2 regions of the Streptomyces sp. BoleA5 genome follow, and region 2 is predicted to be linked to the other one. Evidence: riboswitches for the same ligand, from Rfam matches in the RefSeq annotation. Region 2 holds a riboswitch; the other holds the start of a gene.
What was found. A riboswitch is a leader RNA that binds a small molecule or an ion and turns the genes downstream of it on or off. The one in region 2 is predicted to bind glycine.

Region 1: it holds a riboswitch for glycine, as region 2 does, so the genes downstream of both, gcvT (glycine cleavage system aminomethyltransferase GcvT) here and gcvP (aminomethyl-transferring glycine dehydrogenase) in region 2, are expected to answer to the same signal.

What each region holds. Positions count from the first base shown of each region.
Region 1 covers NZ_KB892146.1:39,045-46,458, reverse strand. The annotation lists gene B085_RS0135930 (L-serine ammonia-lyase) at 1-1,120, opposite strand, end outside; gene glyA (serine hydroxymethyltransferase) at 1,275-2,546, opposite strand; gene gcvH (glycine cleavage system protein GcvH) at 2,608-2,988, opposite strand; gene gcvT (glycine cleavage system aminomethyltransferase GcvT) at 3,074-4,186, opposite strand; glycine riboswitch at 4,242-4,364, opposite strand; glycine riboswitch at 4,366-4,466, opposite strand; gene B085_RS0135910 (AAA family ATPase) at 4,640-5,317, shown strand; gene B085_RS0135905 (hypothetical protein) at 5,352-6,095, opposite strand; gene B085_RS0135900 (enhanced serine sensitivity protein SseB) at 6,278-7,060, shown strand; gene B085_RS0135895 (enhanced serine sensitivity protein SseB C-terminal domain-containing protein) at 7,138-7,414, shown strand, end outside.
Region 2 covers NZ_KB892095.1:173,806-181,219, reverse strand. The annotation lists gene B085_RS0111415 (MerR family transcriptional regulator) at 1-8, shown strand, start outside; gene B085_RS0111410 (DNA polymerase IV) at 91-1,548, shown strand; gene B085_RS0111405 (PRC-barrel domain-containing protein) at 1,461-1,841, opposite strand; glycine riboswitch at 1,943-2,047, shown strand; glycine riboswitch at 2,049-2,171, shown strand; gene gcvP (aminomethyl-transferring glycine dehydrogenase) at 2,206-5,091, shown strand; gene B085_RS0111395 (DUF5999 family protein) at 5,161-5,367, opposite strand; gene B085_RS0111390 (hypothetical protein) at 5,616-6,206, opposite strand; gene B085_RS0111385 (glutamate--cysteine ligase) at 6,764-7,414, shown strand, end outside.

The DNA of each region.
Region 1 (7,414 bases), on a different contig from region 2:
CGTTCTCGACCTTCTCCGGGCCGCCGCCGAGGACCTCGGCGAGGCCGCCCGCGGCCATGGAGCAGGCGGAGCCGACCTCGCCCTGGCAGCCGACCTCGGCGCCGGAGATGGAGGCGTTCTCCTTGAAGAGCATGCCGATCGCGCCCGCCGCGAGCAGGAAGCGGACGACGCCGTCCTCCCTCTCCGCCTCCGACGACTGCCCGGCCACGAAGTTCACGTAGTAGTGCAGGACGGCCGGGATGATGCCGGCGGCGCCGTTGGTGGGGGCGGTGACGACGCGGCCGCCCGCGGCGTTCTCCTCGTTGACGGCCATGGCGTACAGGGTGACCCACTCCATGGCGTGCGCCGCCAGGTTGCCCTCGGCGCGCAGCTGGCGGGCGGTCGCCGAGGCGCGGCGGCGGACCTTGAGGCCGCCGGGGAGGATGCCCTCGCGGGTCAGCCCGGCCCGCACGCAGTCCTGCATGACGCGCCAGATCTCCAGCAGGCCCGTGCGGATCTCGGCCTCGGTGCGCCAGGCCTTCTCGTTCTCCAGCATCAGGCCGGAGATGGACAGCCCGGTCTCCCGGGTGAGGCGGAGCAGCTCGTCGCCGGTGCGGAAGGGGTACTTCAGCACGGTGTCGTCGAGCTTGATGCGGTCCTCGCCGACCGCGTCCTCGTCGACGACGAAGCCGCCGCCCACCGAGTAGTAGGTCTTCTCCAGCACGGGCGCGCCGGTCTCGTCGTACGCGAAGAGCGTCATGCCGTTGGCGTGGTACGGCAGCGAGCGGCGCCGGTGCAGGACCAGGTCGTCGGCGGCGGAGAACGGGATGTCGTGGGCGCCGAGCAGGCTGATGCGGCCGCTGCTGCGGATGTGCTCGACCCGCTCGTCGGCGGTGTCGACGTCGACGGTGCGGGGGGAGTGCCCCTCCAGGCCCAGCAGCACCGCCTTGGGGGTGCCGTGACCGTGGCCGGTCGCGCCGAGCGAGCCGAAGAGTTCGGCGCGCACGGAGGCGACACCCGCCAGCAGGTCGTCGTTCTTCAGCCGCTGGGCGAACATCCGCGCGGCGCGCATCGGGCCGACCGTGTGGGAGCTGGACGGGCCTATGCCGATCGAGAAGAGGTCGAAGACGGAGATGGCCACGGTGCGATGACTCCTCGGATTCGCGGACCCCGTTGTCCGCGGGCGGCCGGCGGGGTCGCCGCCGGAGTGGTACGTGGGCGGCGTGGGTGCGCCGCGCTTGCTCCAGTGTGCGGGACCGTCCTCGCGGACGGCCCCGCACACCGGGTGATGCTCGCTACTTCAGGCCGGGGTACAGCGGGTGCTTGCCGGCCAGGGCGGTGACCCGGGCGCCGAGCGCCTTGGCGGTCTCCGCGTCGAAGCCCGGCTTGAGGGCCTCGGCGATGACGTCGGCGACCTCGCGGAAGTCCTCGGTGCCGAAGCCGCGGGTGGCCAGCGCCGGGGTGCCGATGCGCAGGCCGGAGGTGACCATCGGCGGACGAGGGTCGTTCGGGACCGCGTTGCGGTTGACCGTGATCCCGATCTCGTGCAGCCGGTCCTCGGCCTGCTGCCCGTCGAGCTCGCTGTCGCGCAGGTCCACCAGGACCAGGTGGACGTCGGTGCCGCCGGACAGCACCGAGACACCGGCCGCGGTGACGTCGTCCTGCGTCAGCCGCTCCGCGAGGATCCTCGCGCCCTCCAGGGTGCGGACCTGGCGGTCCTTGAACTCCTCGCTCGCCGCCACCTTGAAGGCGACCGCCTTCGCCGCGATGACGTGCTCCAGCGGGCCGCCCTGCTGGCCGGGGAAGACCGCCGAGTTGATCTTCTTGGCGAGTTCCGCCTTGCACAGGATGACGCCGCCGCGCGGGCCGCCCAGCGTCTTGTGCGTGGTCGTGGTGACGACGTCCGCGTACGGCACGGGGGAGGGGTGCAGCCCCGCCGCCACCAGACCGGCGAAGTGCGCCATGTCGACCATCAGGTACGCGCCGACCTCGTCGGCGATCCGCCGGAAGGCCGCGAAGTCCAGCTGCCGCGGGTACGCCGACCAGCCGGCGATGATCAGCTTCGGGCGGGACTCCTTGGCCAGGCGCTCGACCTCGGCCATGTCGACCTGCCCGGTCTCGGCGTCCACGTGGTAGGCGGCCACGTTGTAGAGCTTGCCGGAGAAGTTGATCTTCATGCCGTGGGTCAGGTGCCCGCCGTGGGCGAGGTTCAGACCCAGGATCGTGTCGCCGGGGTTCAGCAGCGCGAACATCGCGGCCGCGTTGGCCTGCGCGCCCGAGTGCGGCTGGACGTTGGCGTGCTCGGCGCCGAAGAGCGCCTTGATCCGGTCGATCGCGAGCTGCTCGACGACGTCGACGTGCTCGCAACCGCCGTAGTAGCGGCGGCCGGGGTAACCCTCGGCGTACTTGTTGGTCAGCACCGAGCCCTGGGCCTGGAGCACCGCGACCGGAGCGAAGTTCTCCGAGGCGATCATCTCAAGGGTGGACTGCTGACGGTGCAGTTCGGCGTCGACGGCGGCGGCGACGTCGGGGTCGAGCTCGTGCAGTGAGCTGTTGAGAAGCGACATCAGGGGGTCATCCGTCCGGAGGTCGGAGTGGACAGGGCGCAGCGGTGGAGGTCTCGGGCGGTCAGCTGCCGGTGAAGGCGGTGTACTCGTCCGCGGAGAGCAGGTCGCCCGGCTCCTCGGAGATCTTCACCTTGAACAGCCAGCCGCCCTCGAAGGCCGCCGAGTTCACCAGCGACGGGTCGTTGACGACGTCCTCGTTGACCTCGGTGACCTCGCCGGAGACCGGGGCGTACAGGTCGCTGACCGACTTGGTCGACTCCAGCTCTCCGCAGGTCTCACCCGCGGCGACCGTGTCGCCCACCGCCGGGAGCTGGACGTAGACGACGTCGCCGAGGGCGTTGGCCGCGTGCTCGGTGATGCCCACCGAGGACACGCCGTCCGCGTCGGCGGCCGAGACCCACTCGTGCTCCTTGCTGTACCGCAGCTGCTGGGGGTTGCTCATGGCGTGAATTCTCCTGGATGACGGTATGTGCTGGTGAACGGCTGTCTTGACAGATGGGACGGCTGTACCGGATGTGACCGGGACCTCAGCGCTGCCGCTTGTAGAACGGCAGGGCCACCACCTCGTACGGCTCATGCGTACCGCGGATGTCCACGCCCACACCAAGGGCGCCCGGCGTCGCGTGCGCGGCGTCCACGTACGCCATGGCGATCGGCTTGCCCAGGGTCGGGGACGGGGCGCCGGAGGTGACCTCGCCGACCACCTCGCCGCCCGCCACGACGGGGTAGCCCGCCCGGGGGACCCGGCGGCCCTCGGCGACCAGGCCGACCAGCTTGCGCGGCGGCGTGGCCTCGGCCTTGGCGGCGGCCGCGGTCAGCGCCTCGCGCCCCACGAAGTCACCCGGCTTGTCGAACTTCACGACCCGGCCGAGGCCGGCGTCGAAGGGGGTGAGCGCGGTCGTCAGCTCGTGCCCGTACAGCGGCATGCCCGCCTCCAGGCGCAGCGTGTCCCGGCAGGACAGGCCGCAGGGCACCAGGCCGGCGTCCGCGCCCGCCTCGGTCAGCGCCTGCCACAGCTTCTCCGCGTCGGCCGGGGCGACGAAGAGCTCGAAGCCGTCCTCGCCGGTGTAGCCCGTGCGGGCGATCAGCGCGGGGACGCCGGCCACGGTGCCCGGCAGGCCCGCGTAGTACTTCAGCCCGTCCAAATCGGCGTCGGTGACCGACTTCAGGATGGCGGGGGAGTTCGGGCCCTGGACGGCGATCAGCGCGTAGGCGTCCCGGTCGTCGCGGACCACGGCGTCGAAGCCGGCGGCGCGTTCGGTGACCGCGTCGAGGACGACCTGGGCGTTGGAGGCGTTGGCGACGACCATGTACTCCTCGTCGCCGAGGCGGTAGACGATCAGGTCGTCGAGGATGCCGCCGTCGGGCGCGCAGATCATCGTGTAGCGGGCACGTCCCACGGCCAGCGCCGAGATGTGGCCGACCAGCGCGTGGTCCAGCGCCTCGCCCGCGGCCGGACCGGTGACCGTGATCTCGCCCATGTGGGACAGGTCGAAGAGACCTGCCCGGGTCCGCACGGCGGTGTGCTCGTCGCGCTCGCTGGCGTACCGCAGCGGCATGTCCCAGCCCGCGAAGTCGGTCATGGTGGCGCCGAGGGCGCGGTGCAGCGCGTCCAGTGCGGTACGGCGGGGTTCACTCATCGGGCGGGCTCCCAAGGCGAGGAAGGGACAGGTAGGGCGATGACGGGGAAGGTCCTCCCCATCTGTCATCGGAACCTGAGAGGTTCACCTGGACCCTCCGGTCGGAGGAGTCCCGGTTTGCACCTTGGGTGGGGCGGCGCCCCCGTCGCCGGGAGGGCTCGCCCGCTTTTCAGATGTGCCTCGAACGCGCGGTATCTGTGCCTGAGAGATTCAAGGGAGGACTTGCTCCTTCGGCGTCCCGCCCGCCGCAGCGGTGCGGAAGCTCTCCCGCGCGGCCTCGAACGGCCTATATGTGATTGAGGCCGCCATCATTGCACGGGCGCCCGCCGTTGTCGCGATCGAGTCCCGGATGTCCCGGTCCGGTCCCGATCCGGTTGTAACGCCGCCGTTTCTCTGGGTAGGCAAAGACACAGGATTTACCATTTCTTGAACGTCGGACCCGGAGGGCGAACTGTGCGGTGGCAGAGTGCGTATGCGACGGCCGGGGGCCCGGCCGTGTCCCGGCCGGTACCGGCGCGGGCCGGGGGGGCGCGCCGCGGGGGCCGCTCCGTGCGGCCGCGCCGGCTGCTCGATCTGCGGCGGGGGCGGCGGCCCGTGCGCACACTGCGCTATCCGCCGGGTGACGTCCTGGTCGTCTCCGGCCTTCCCGGCGGCGGCAAGAGCACCCTCATGCGGCGCGCGAAGGGCAGTGCCCGCCTGATCGACTCGCAGGACGTGAGGGAGCGCTGGCAGGCCCGGCTGCCGCGGCTGCTGCCGTACGCCCTCTACCGCCCCCTGGTGCGGATCGCGCACTATGCCGGGCTGTGGCGGGCGCTGCGCTCGGGCGACAGCGTCGTCGTGCACGACTGCGGCACCCTGCGCTGGGTGCGCGCCTGGGTCGCCCGCCAGGCGCGGCGCCGGGGGCGGGGTATGCACCTGGTGCTGCTGGACGTCCCCGTGGTGACCGCTCTGGACGGTCAGCGCGAACGCGGCAGGGGGGTGTCGGCGTACGCCATGGCCCGGCACCGCAGCGCCTCGCGCCGGCTGCTCGCCGAGGCGGAGGCCGGCCGGCTCCCCGGGGCGTGCGCCTCGGTGGTGCTGCTGGACCGCGAAGCGGCCCGGGAGCTCGAGGCCATCGACTTCGACGGCTGAGCGGCCGGGCCGCGTCGCGTGAGGGGCGGTACCGCTACTGACCCTGGAGGTCCATTTCGGCCTGCGGCGCGATCTGCGCCTCCGGCGGCAGCTGCTCTCCCTGGTCGTTCAGGGGGAGCGGCAGCGGGAGCGGAAGCGGCAGCGGCAGCGCGCCGGTGAGCAGCTTCGGCACCGCCATCAGCAGGGCCTGCAGGTCGGCGACGACGGTGGCGACACCGGCCGTCACACCCGCGAGGTCCTTGGCGACCACCTTGGCCAGCAGGTCCGTGACGTCCTGGACCAGCTTGGTGAGCGCGTTCTTGACGTCGGTGACGGCGTCCGCGGCGCTCTGGTCGCCCGGCCCGCCGACCTGGTCGATGGCGCCCTGGTCACCCGGCTGACCGAGATCGCCTGGCTCCAGGCCCGGTTGTGGCGCGCCCGGATCGAAGGCCGACGGGTCGGTGACGCCGGGAGATACCGCACCAGACTGGTCGAGGACCGAGGCCAGCTGACGGCTCGCCTCCTCCAGACCCCTGCGGAGTTCGTCCAGCTTCGCCGAGTCCGGGCTTTCGATCTGGGCTTCCTGGGTGAGCTTGGCCCCGATGGACAGCGTGTCACCCAACTTGGCGATGAGTTCGGCGTTGCCCGTCTCCGCCGCCCGGGCGGCGAGGTGCTCGACCTCGACGGCCGTGCTCCGGGTGGGGGCCTGGGCACTCGCGACACCGCCGGTGAGGCCCATCGTCAGCGCGGCGCACACGGCCGCCGCTATGAGGGTGGAGTTGATCCTGGTGATGCGCATGTCGAGATATCTCCCGTTTGAGGGTTTTCTCCTTGCTCGTCCTACCTTCGGAGCCGTAGTGACGCTTCGCAACCGGACGATAGCTATATGTGACGTATATGAGGTGCGGGGTCGCTCGCGCCCGCCGCCGGATAGGGTTTCCACGGAGCGCACCACCACGGCAAATTGCGAGGCGAGACGCAGTGAACATCCCGGGGCAGCGGATACCGGACGGCTTCGCCCCGTCGGGCCACGGTGCCGGCGGCTGGCCCGCCAACGAGCTGGAGGAAGTGCTGTCCGCGGCACTCGGTGATCCGGGTGCCACGGCCCGTGTCCTGGAGGTGCTCGGGCGTTCGCAGTTGTGGATCCCGCTGCCGAACGGCGGCGGTCCCGAGAGCACGGACCTCGACCTGCCGACCCTCGAACTCGAAGGCGGCGTCTACGTTCCGGTCTTCAGCTCCGAACAGCAGTTCCTGGCCGCCGGTTCCGGCATGGACTTCGCCGTCGCGCCCGCCCGTGAGTTCGCCCGCGGGCTGCCCCCGCAGCTCGGGATCGCCGTGAACCCCGGGGGCGCGGTGGGTCTTCCGCTGCCGCCCGCCGCGGTGATGGAGCTGTGCCGCACCGACCGCGAGCCCGGCACCCCGAGCGGCGCCCGGGTCCGGCTGTGGGAGCCCTCGCCGCACGAGGAGCCGGTCGACTTCCTGGCCGCCGCGGCGGGCGAGTTCGCCGTCACCCCCGTCGTGCTCTCCGCCCGCCGCGCCCTGGCCAGCGTCGAGGGCGACCCCGCCACGCTCTTCGTCGGCGTCGAACTCGACCGCTGGCAGGAGGAGGACCGGGCCGCCGCCATGGCCGCCCTCGGGCGCGCGCTCGGCGCCGTACCGCTTCCCTGGCAGGTCAATCTGGTGCTGCTGGACGTCGCACAGGACCCCATCGGCGACTGGATGCTGGAGCGCGTGCGACCCTTCTATGTCGGCACGGGCGCATAACCTGGGTCCGGCACGACACCCGAGGCATTCGGCGAAGCAGACGACGCGGACAAGGCAGACGCGGAAGGGCGGGACACGTGAGCGCCGGCGTGGGAGGGGGCGGGGGGCTGGAGCATGCGCTCCGGCAGGTGACGCCCGGTAGGTACGACGCCTACGAGGAGGTGCTGCGGGCCCTCGCCGACAGCCAGGTGTGGATGCTGCTCTGGCAGGGCACCCCCGGCGGGGCGGACGCGCAGTACGGCAACATGGAGGTCGCCGGCCACGGCTATGCGCCCTGCGTGACCTCGCCGCAGGAGTTCACCGCCTGTGGCTGGAACCGGGCCCACGAGGTGGTGTCCGGTCGCGAGATCGCGG
Region 2 (7,414 bases):
CGGGCTGACCGGGCCGGACCGGCCGCGCCCCATCCGTCCGCCGTACACACGTACGGCGGATGTCGGACCAATGGTGCACCATCGGTGACTGTGAGAAGCGCGCCGACCATCCTCCACCTCGACATGGACGCGTTCTTCGCCGCCGTCGAGCAGGCCGCGAAGCCGAGTCTGCGGGGCAAGCCGGTCATCGTGGGGGGTGTCGGGCCGCGCGGGGTGGTGGCGACCGCGTCGTACGAGGCCCGGGTGCACGGGGTGCACTCGGCCATGGCCATGGCCCACGCGCGCAGGCTGTGCCCCAACGCCGCCTACCTCGTTCCGCGCTTCGCGGTCTACCGGCAGATCAGCGACACCGTGATGGAGCTGCTGTCGAGGCTTTCGCCGCTGGTCGAGCCGCTCAGCCTGGACGAGGCCTTCGTGGACCTGGAGGCGGGCGGGATCGCGGACGACCCGCGCGCGGTGGGGGAGCGGCTGAGGGCGGACATCAGGGCGGCGACGGGGGTCACCGGTTCCGTGGGGCTCGCGGGCTCCAAGCTGATCGCCAAGATCGCCTCGGAGCAGGCCAAGCCGGACGGCCTGGTGCTCATCGAGCCCGGCACCGAGCGTGAGCTGCTGGCCCCCATGCAGGTGCGCACGCTGCCCGGCGTGGGTCCCGCGACGGCGGAGCACCTGCGGAGAGCGGGCATTCTCATGGTCGGCGAGGTGGTGGAGGCGGGGGAGGCCGAGCTGGTGCGGCTGCTCGGCAAGGCGCACGGCGCCCATGTGTACGGGATGGCCCTGGCTGTCGACGAGCGGCCGGTGGTCGCCGACCGGGAGAGCAAGTCGGTCTCGGTCGAGGACACCTTCGACGTGGACCTCACCGACCGGGTACGGGTCCGGCTGGAGGTGGACCGCCTGGCCGACCGCTGCGTGCGCAGGCTCCGCTCCGCGGGCCGCTCGGGCCGCACGGTGGTGCTGAAGGTGCGGCGCTACGACTTCACGACGCTGACCCGCTCCGAGACGCTGCGCGCCCCGACCGACGACCTGGCGGTCGTCCGGGAGACCGCGGCCCGGCTGCTCGAGGCCGTCGACATCACCGGCGGCGTCCGGCTGCTCGGGGTCGGTGTCGCCGGGCTCGCCGACTTCACGCAGGAGGACCTGTTCGCCCAGGCGGCGGAACGGGAGGAGGAGAGCGCCGCGGAGGAGGATTCCGGTGCGTCGCAGGGGGTGCCGGAGCGGCCCGCGGAGGTACCCCGGGAGCCTGCGCCGCAGGAGCGGCGCTGGGTGCCCGGCCAGGACGTACGGCACAGCGAGTACGGCGCCGGATGGGTGCAGGGCAGCGGCGTCGGCAGGGTCACCGTGCGCTTCGAGGAACCGGGTTCGGCGGCGCCGGGGCGGGTGCGAACCTTCGCGGTGGACGACACGGAGCTGGAGCCGTCCGAGCCGCTCCCGCTGGTGTTATCGGGCATGCCGGCGCTCCCGCGTCAGCTGTCGCCCGCCAGCGTGCCGAAGTCGCGGTCCGGCGGGGGCTCCGGCACCGGGCCGGACAGCGAGGGCCCGCTCATGCCGTAGTGGTGGTAGAGCTGGAGCTCCTGCTCGGGGGAGAGGTGCCGGCCCACGCCGAAGTCCGGGGCGTCCTTGATCAGTGCCTTGTCGAACGGCACGCGCAGCTCCTCCCCGGTGAACTCGCTCGGTTCCAGCGGCACGAACGCGTCACGGCTGAAGAGACCGGTGCGCACCGCAGCCCATTCGGGTTCCCCGGTGGCGTCGTCGAGGTACACCTCGTCGACGGTGCCGATCTTCATCCCGTTGCGGTCGAAGGCCCTGCGTCCGATGAGGCTGCGCGGATCGATACCGGTCTGCACGGTCCCTCCAACTGGTCGCGTTTAATCCTATTTAGGCACGAAAGGTGGCGGCTGTCACATGACTCGTTCCCTGACCGCGCTGGTACGCTGACAGCGGCTGCTGACCCCTTGCGGGAGAGTCCTGACGACGCGGGGAACCGCCCGTCGGGCGCCGAAGGAGCAAACCCTCCCCGGAATCTCTCAGGCATCCGTACCGCATGGGTGAGGTCACTCTGGAAAGCAGGAAAGGGCGGCACAAACTGTGCGCGGCCTGTTCCTCACCGACGGTGAAAGCCGCCCCGGCGCATGTGCGGGACGGTGAAGCTCTCAGGTTCAGATGACAGAGGGGGAGGCCGTGTCGCGCCAGACCAGGAGGCCTCCGCAGATGACCGCCAACCGCATCCCACTCTCCGAGCTGGAGCGCGGCATCCCCTTCGAGCAGCGTCACATCGGGCCCGACGCCGGTGCGCAGGCCAAGATGCTCGCGCAGGTCGGCTACGGCTCGCTGGACGAGCTGACCGCCGCAGCCGTCCCGGACGCGATCAAGAGCGCCGAGGCGCTCGGCCTGTCCGGCGCCCGCACCGAGCCCGAGGTCCTCGCCGAGCTGCGTTCGCTCGCCGACCGCAACCAGGTGCTGCGGCCGATGATCGGCCTCGGATACCACGGCACCTTCACCCCGCCGGTCATCCTGCGCAACGTCATGGAGAACCCCGCCTGGTACACGGCGTACACGCCCTACCAGCCGGAGATCTCCCAGGGCCGCCTGGAGGCCCTGCTGAACTTCCAGACGGTCGTCGCCGACCTCACCGGGCTTCCCACCTCCGGTGCCTCGCTGCTCGACGAGGGCACCGCGGCCGCCGAGGCGATGGCGCTCGCCCGCCGTGTCGGCAAGGTCAAGGACGGCGTCTTCCTGATCGACGCCGACACCTTCCCGCAGACCGTCGCCGTGATCGAGACCCGCGCCGAGCCGACCGGTGTCGAGGTCGTCGTCGCCGACCTCAGCGACGGCATCCCGGCGGAGATCGCCGAGCGGGGCGTCTTCGGCGTGCTGCTGCAGTACCCGGGCGCCTCCGGCGCCGTGCGCGACCTCAAGCCGGTCGTCGAGCAGGCCCACGGAATCGGTGCGATCGTCACCGTCGCCGCCGACCTGCTGGCCCTGACCGTGCTCACCTCCCCGGGCGAGCTCGGCGCCGACATCGCGGTCGGCACCACCCAGCGCTTCGGCGTGCCCATGGGCTTCGGCGGCCCGCACGCCGGCTACATGGCCGTCCGCGACACGTACGCCCGCAGCCTGCCGGGCCGCCTGGTCGGTGTCTCCGTCGACGCCGACGGGGACAGGGCCTACCGTCTGGCGCTGCAGACGCGTGAGCAGCACATCCGCCGCGAGAAGGCCACCAGCAACATCTGCACGGCGCAGGTGCTGCTGGCCGTCATGGCCGGGATGTACGCGGTCTACCACGGCCCCGACGGCCTGGCCCAGATCGCCCGCCGCACCCACCGCTACGCCGCGGTCCTCGCCGCCGGCCTGCGCGCCGGAGGCGTCGAGGTGACCACGGGCGCCTTCTTCGACACCGTCACCGCGCGTGTGCCCGGCCGTGCCGCAGAGGTCGTGGCCGCCGCCCGCGAGGCCGGGGTCAACCTGCGCGAGGTCGACGCCGACCTGGTCGGCATCGCCTGCGACGAGACCACCGGCCGCGCCGATCTCGCCGCGGTCTGGGGCGCCTTCGGCGTGACCGCCGACGTCGAGTCCCTGGACGCGGCCACCGAGGACGCGCTGCCCGCCGGCCTGGCCCGCGCGGTGGACTACCTGACCCACCCGGTCTTCCACCAGCACCGCTCCGAGACCGCGATGCTGCGCTACCTGCGCCGTCTCGCCGACCGCGACTACGCGCTGGACCGCGGCATGATCCCGCTGGGCTCCTGCACCATGAAGCTCAACGCGACCACCGAGATGGAGCCGGTCACCTGGCCCGAGTTCGGCGCGATGCACCCCTTCGCGCCGGCCGACCAGGCCGAGGGGTACCTGACCCTCATCCGTGAGCTGGAGGAGCGCCTCGCCGAGGTCACCGGCTACGACAAGGTCAGCCTCCAGCCGAACGCCGGCTCCCAGGGCGAGCTCGCCGGCCTGCTGGCCGTACGCGCCTACCACCGCGCGAACGGCGACAGCCGGCGCACGGTCTGCCTGATCCCGTCCTCCGCGCACGGCACCAACGCCGCCAGCGCCGTGATGGCCGGTATGAAGGTTGTCGTCGTCAAGACCGCCGGCGACGGCGAGGTCGACGTCGAGGACCTGCGCGCCAAGATCGAGCAGCACCGCGAGGAACTCGCCGTGCTGATGGTCACCTACCCCTCCACGCACGGCGTCTTCGAGGAGCACATCGGCGACATCTGCGCCGCGGTGCACGACGCGGGCGGCCAGGTCTACGTGGACGGCGCGAACCTCAACGCCCTGGTGGGCCTGGCGAAGCCCGGCCACTTCGGCGGCGACGTGTCGCACCTGAACCTGCACAAGACCTTCTGCATCCCGCACGGCGGCGGCGGTCCCGGCGTGGGCCCGGTCGCGGTCCGCGCCCACCTCGCCCCGTACCTGCCCAACCACCCGCTCCAGCCGTCCGCCGGCCCGGAGACGGGCGTCGGCCCGATCTCGGCCGCGCCGTGGGGCTCGGCCGGCATACTCCCGATCTCGTGGGCGTACGTGCGCCTCATGGGCGGCGAGGGCCTCAAGCGCGCCACCCAGGTCGCCGTGCTCAGCGCGAACTACATCGCCAAACGCCTGGAGCCGCACTTCCCGGTGCTCTACACCGGTCCCGGCGGGCTCGTCGCGCACGAGTGCATCATCGACCTGCGCCCGCTGACCAAGGAGACGGGCGTGACGGTCGACGACGTGGCCAAGCGCCTGATCGACTACGGCTTCCACGCGCCGACGATGTCGTTCCCGGTGGCCGGGACGCTGATGATCGAGCCGACGGAGAGCGAGAACCTCGCGGAGCTGGACCGCTTCTGCGACACGATGATCGCGATCCGCGCCGAGGTCGAGCGGGTCGGCTCGGGGGAGTGGCCCAAGGACGACAACCCGCTGCGCAACGCCCCCCACACGGCCGCGGCCCTGGGCGGCGACTGGGGGCACCCGTACTCCCGTGAGGAGGCGGTCTTCCCCGCCGGTGTGTCGGCCGCGGACAAGTACTGGCCGCCGGTCCGCCGCATCGACGGCGCCTTCGGCGACCGCAACCTCGTCTGCTCCTGCCCTCCGCTCGAAGAGTACGACGCGTAAGGGCGGTTGACGCTCAAGGGTCGGCCCCGCTGCAGCAGCGGGGTCGGCCCTGTGTCGTTCCCGGCCCGGTCAGGCCGCCGTGACGATGTGCTCGCTGCCGAGCGGGCGGTGCGGGGCGATGATCTGCCCGTCGGGCAGCAGCTCACCGGTGTCCTCGAAGAGGAGGACGCCGTTGCACAGTAGGCTCCAGCCCTGCTCGGGGTGGCTGGCCGTGATGTGGGCGGCCTCACGGTCGGGGCTGCCGGCGGACGGACACTGCGGCTGGTGCGGGCACATGGACGACGTCTTTCGCTGCGAGTGGTGTGAAGTACGGCTGCCTTGGGTAGGAACCTCAGTCATGCCGCTCCCCCGTTCAGTCGGTCGGTCCCAGTGTTGCTCTACTGAGGGATTTCCGCAGGGATTTCGCGTGAGCTGTCCTCGTTAGTTGGGGACGCATTCACTCTCGCGGGCGGTTGCCCGGACAATGCAACGCCTCCGTGACCGGACGGTCACGGAGGCGTGCGAGGTCGCCCCAGCCGGCAGTCTCAGGCGGTGGTGCCCAGCAGCGGTGGCGGAGCCAGCCGCAGGGTCAGCACCGGCACCAGGTCGGAGAGCCGGTGCATACGGTGCGCGGCGATCCCCGGCGGCGCCGGCGCCAGCGGGATCAGCAGGTCGGCGGGGGCCGGCTGCGCGGTGCCCGCGTCGGCCGCGACGTCCCCGTGCAGCCACAGCGTCAGCATGTAGAGCCCCGGTACCGAGAGCAGGTGCGGCTGGTAAGGGGTGGTGAGCGCGTCGGCCTGGCGCAGCGCGCGCTCGGTGGAGTCGAGGTAGGGGCCCTCGCAGAAGTGCGAGAACGCCCAGCCGTCCGGGGTGTCCACCGTCTCGCCAGCGGCGGCGACCTTCTCGCCGGTGCGGATGTGGAAGCGCCAGCCGGTCAGTCGCGCGCGCGGCAGTCCTCCCGGTTCGGTGATCACGGGGTCGAGGACGTGCAGCGGGAGCGGGTGCTCGGCGACCAGCGGCCCCGTGGCGTTGCGCAGCGAGGGGGTGCGGGCCTCGCGGACTGCGGTCGGGGAGCTCAGGGCGGCGAGAACGCTCCGCAGGGCGGGAGCGGGGGCTGGGGCTACCTGCAGCGGCATGGTGGGCGGCCTCTCATGAGGAGACACGGGGGTGCTCGGCGGGGTGCGGACAGCACTGTCAGCGATGGAGCAGACGACACGGCGGCAGGCCGGGACAGCCCGGATCCGTGAGGCGCGTGGGGGCGGCGACGAACGGAATCAGCGTGGGCATGCGGATCCCTTCCCGTGGCCGGTGCGTCGCGGGCGCGCGGCGGGTCGCGGAGGCTCTGCCTGTGAACGAAAGGATATACGAGGTGTGTTCGCGCAGTGTTTCATCTAGCCGTCAGTGATATTACGGGCAAGGCGGTTCCAGGACACCCTGGGCAGGTAATTGCTCCCCGATTGCACCGTCGCCCACGCCGTGAACTGCGCTTTCCGTGTTACTGCGGATGGCTGAATCTCATCGGTGTTTTTCACGAGAGGGCCGACGTCGGCATGTGAATTCCGTACGTGCCCGTGGAATGTGCCGCGAGACGGTGCTCTTGGCCAGCTTAGCGGCTCCGGACCGGGGCCGGGGGCCTTATCGATCTCAGGGCTGGGCATGATGTGATCACGGCCCACTCGAGGAAGGACCTCCGATGGGGGAAAAGGTCGCGGCCACGGGGTTCGACCTGGCCGACCGCCAGCGGTACCGCAGGAAGCTCAAGCAGTGCCTGCTGGGGCTGGAACGACTGCTGGAGGAGAAGCGGTTCGACCGTCCCCGCAATCTCATGGGGCTGGAGATCGAACTCAATCTCACCGACCGCGACGGGCTGCCGCGCATGATGAACGAGGAGGTCCTCGAGCGCATCGCGAGCCGCGATTTCCAGACCGAGCTCGCGCAGTTCAACATTGAAGTGAACATCGCGCCGCACCGGCTTTCCGGCCGGGTCCTGGACCGTCTCGCCGAAGAGTTGCGCATGGGCCTGGGATATGCCGAGGGAAAGGCCCGCGAGGTCGGCGCGCGCATCGTCATGGTGGGAATCCTGCCCACCCTCGGCGCACAGGACCTGGTGGGTGCCAATCTCTCCCGCGTCGACCGCTACATGCTGCTCAACGACCGCATCCTGGCCGCCCGCGGCGAGGACATCACCCTCGACATCTCGGGGGTGGAGCGGCTGACCTGCGTCTCCGGCTCGATCGCCCCGGAGGCCGCGTGCACCTCGATGCAGATGCACCTCCAGGTCACCCCCGCGCGCTTCGCCGCGGTGTGGAACGCCGCGCAGGTCGTGGCCGGCCCGCAGGTGGCG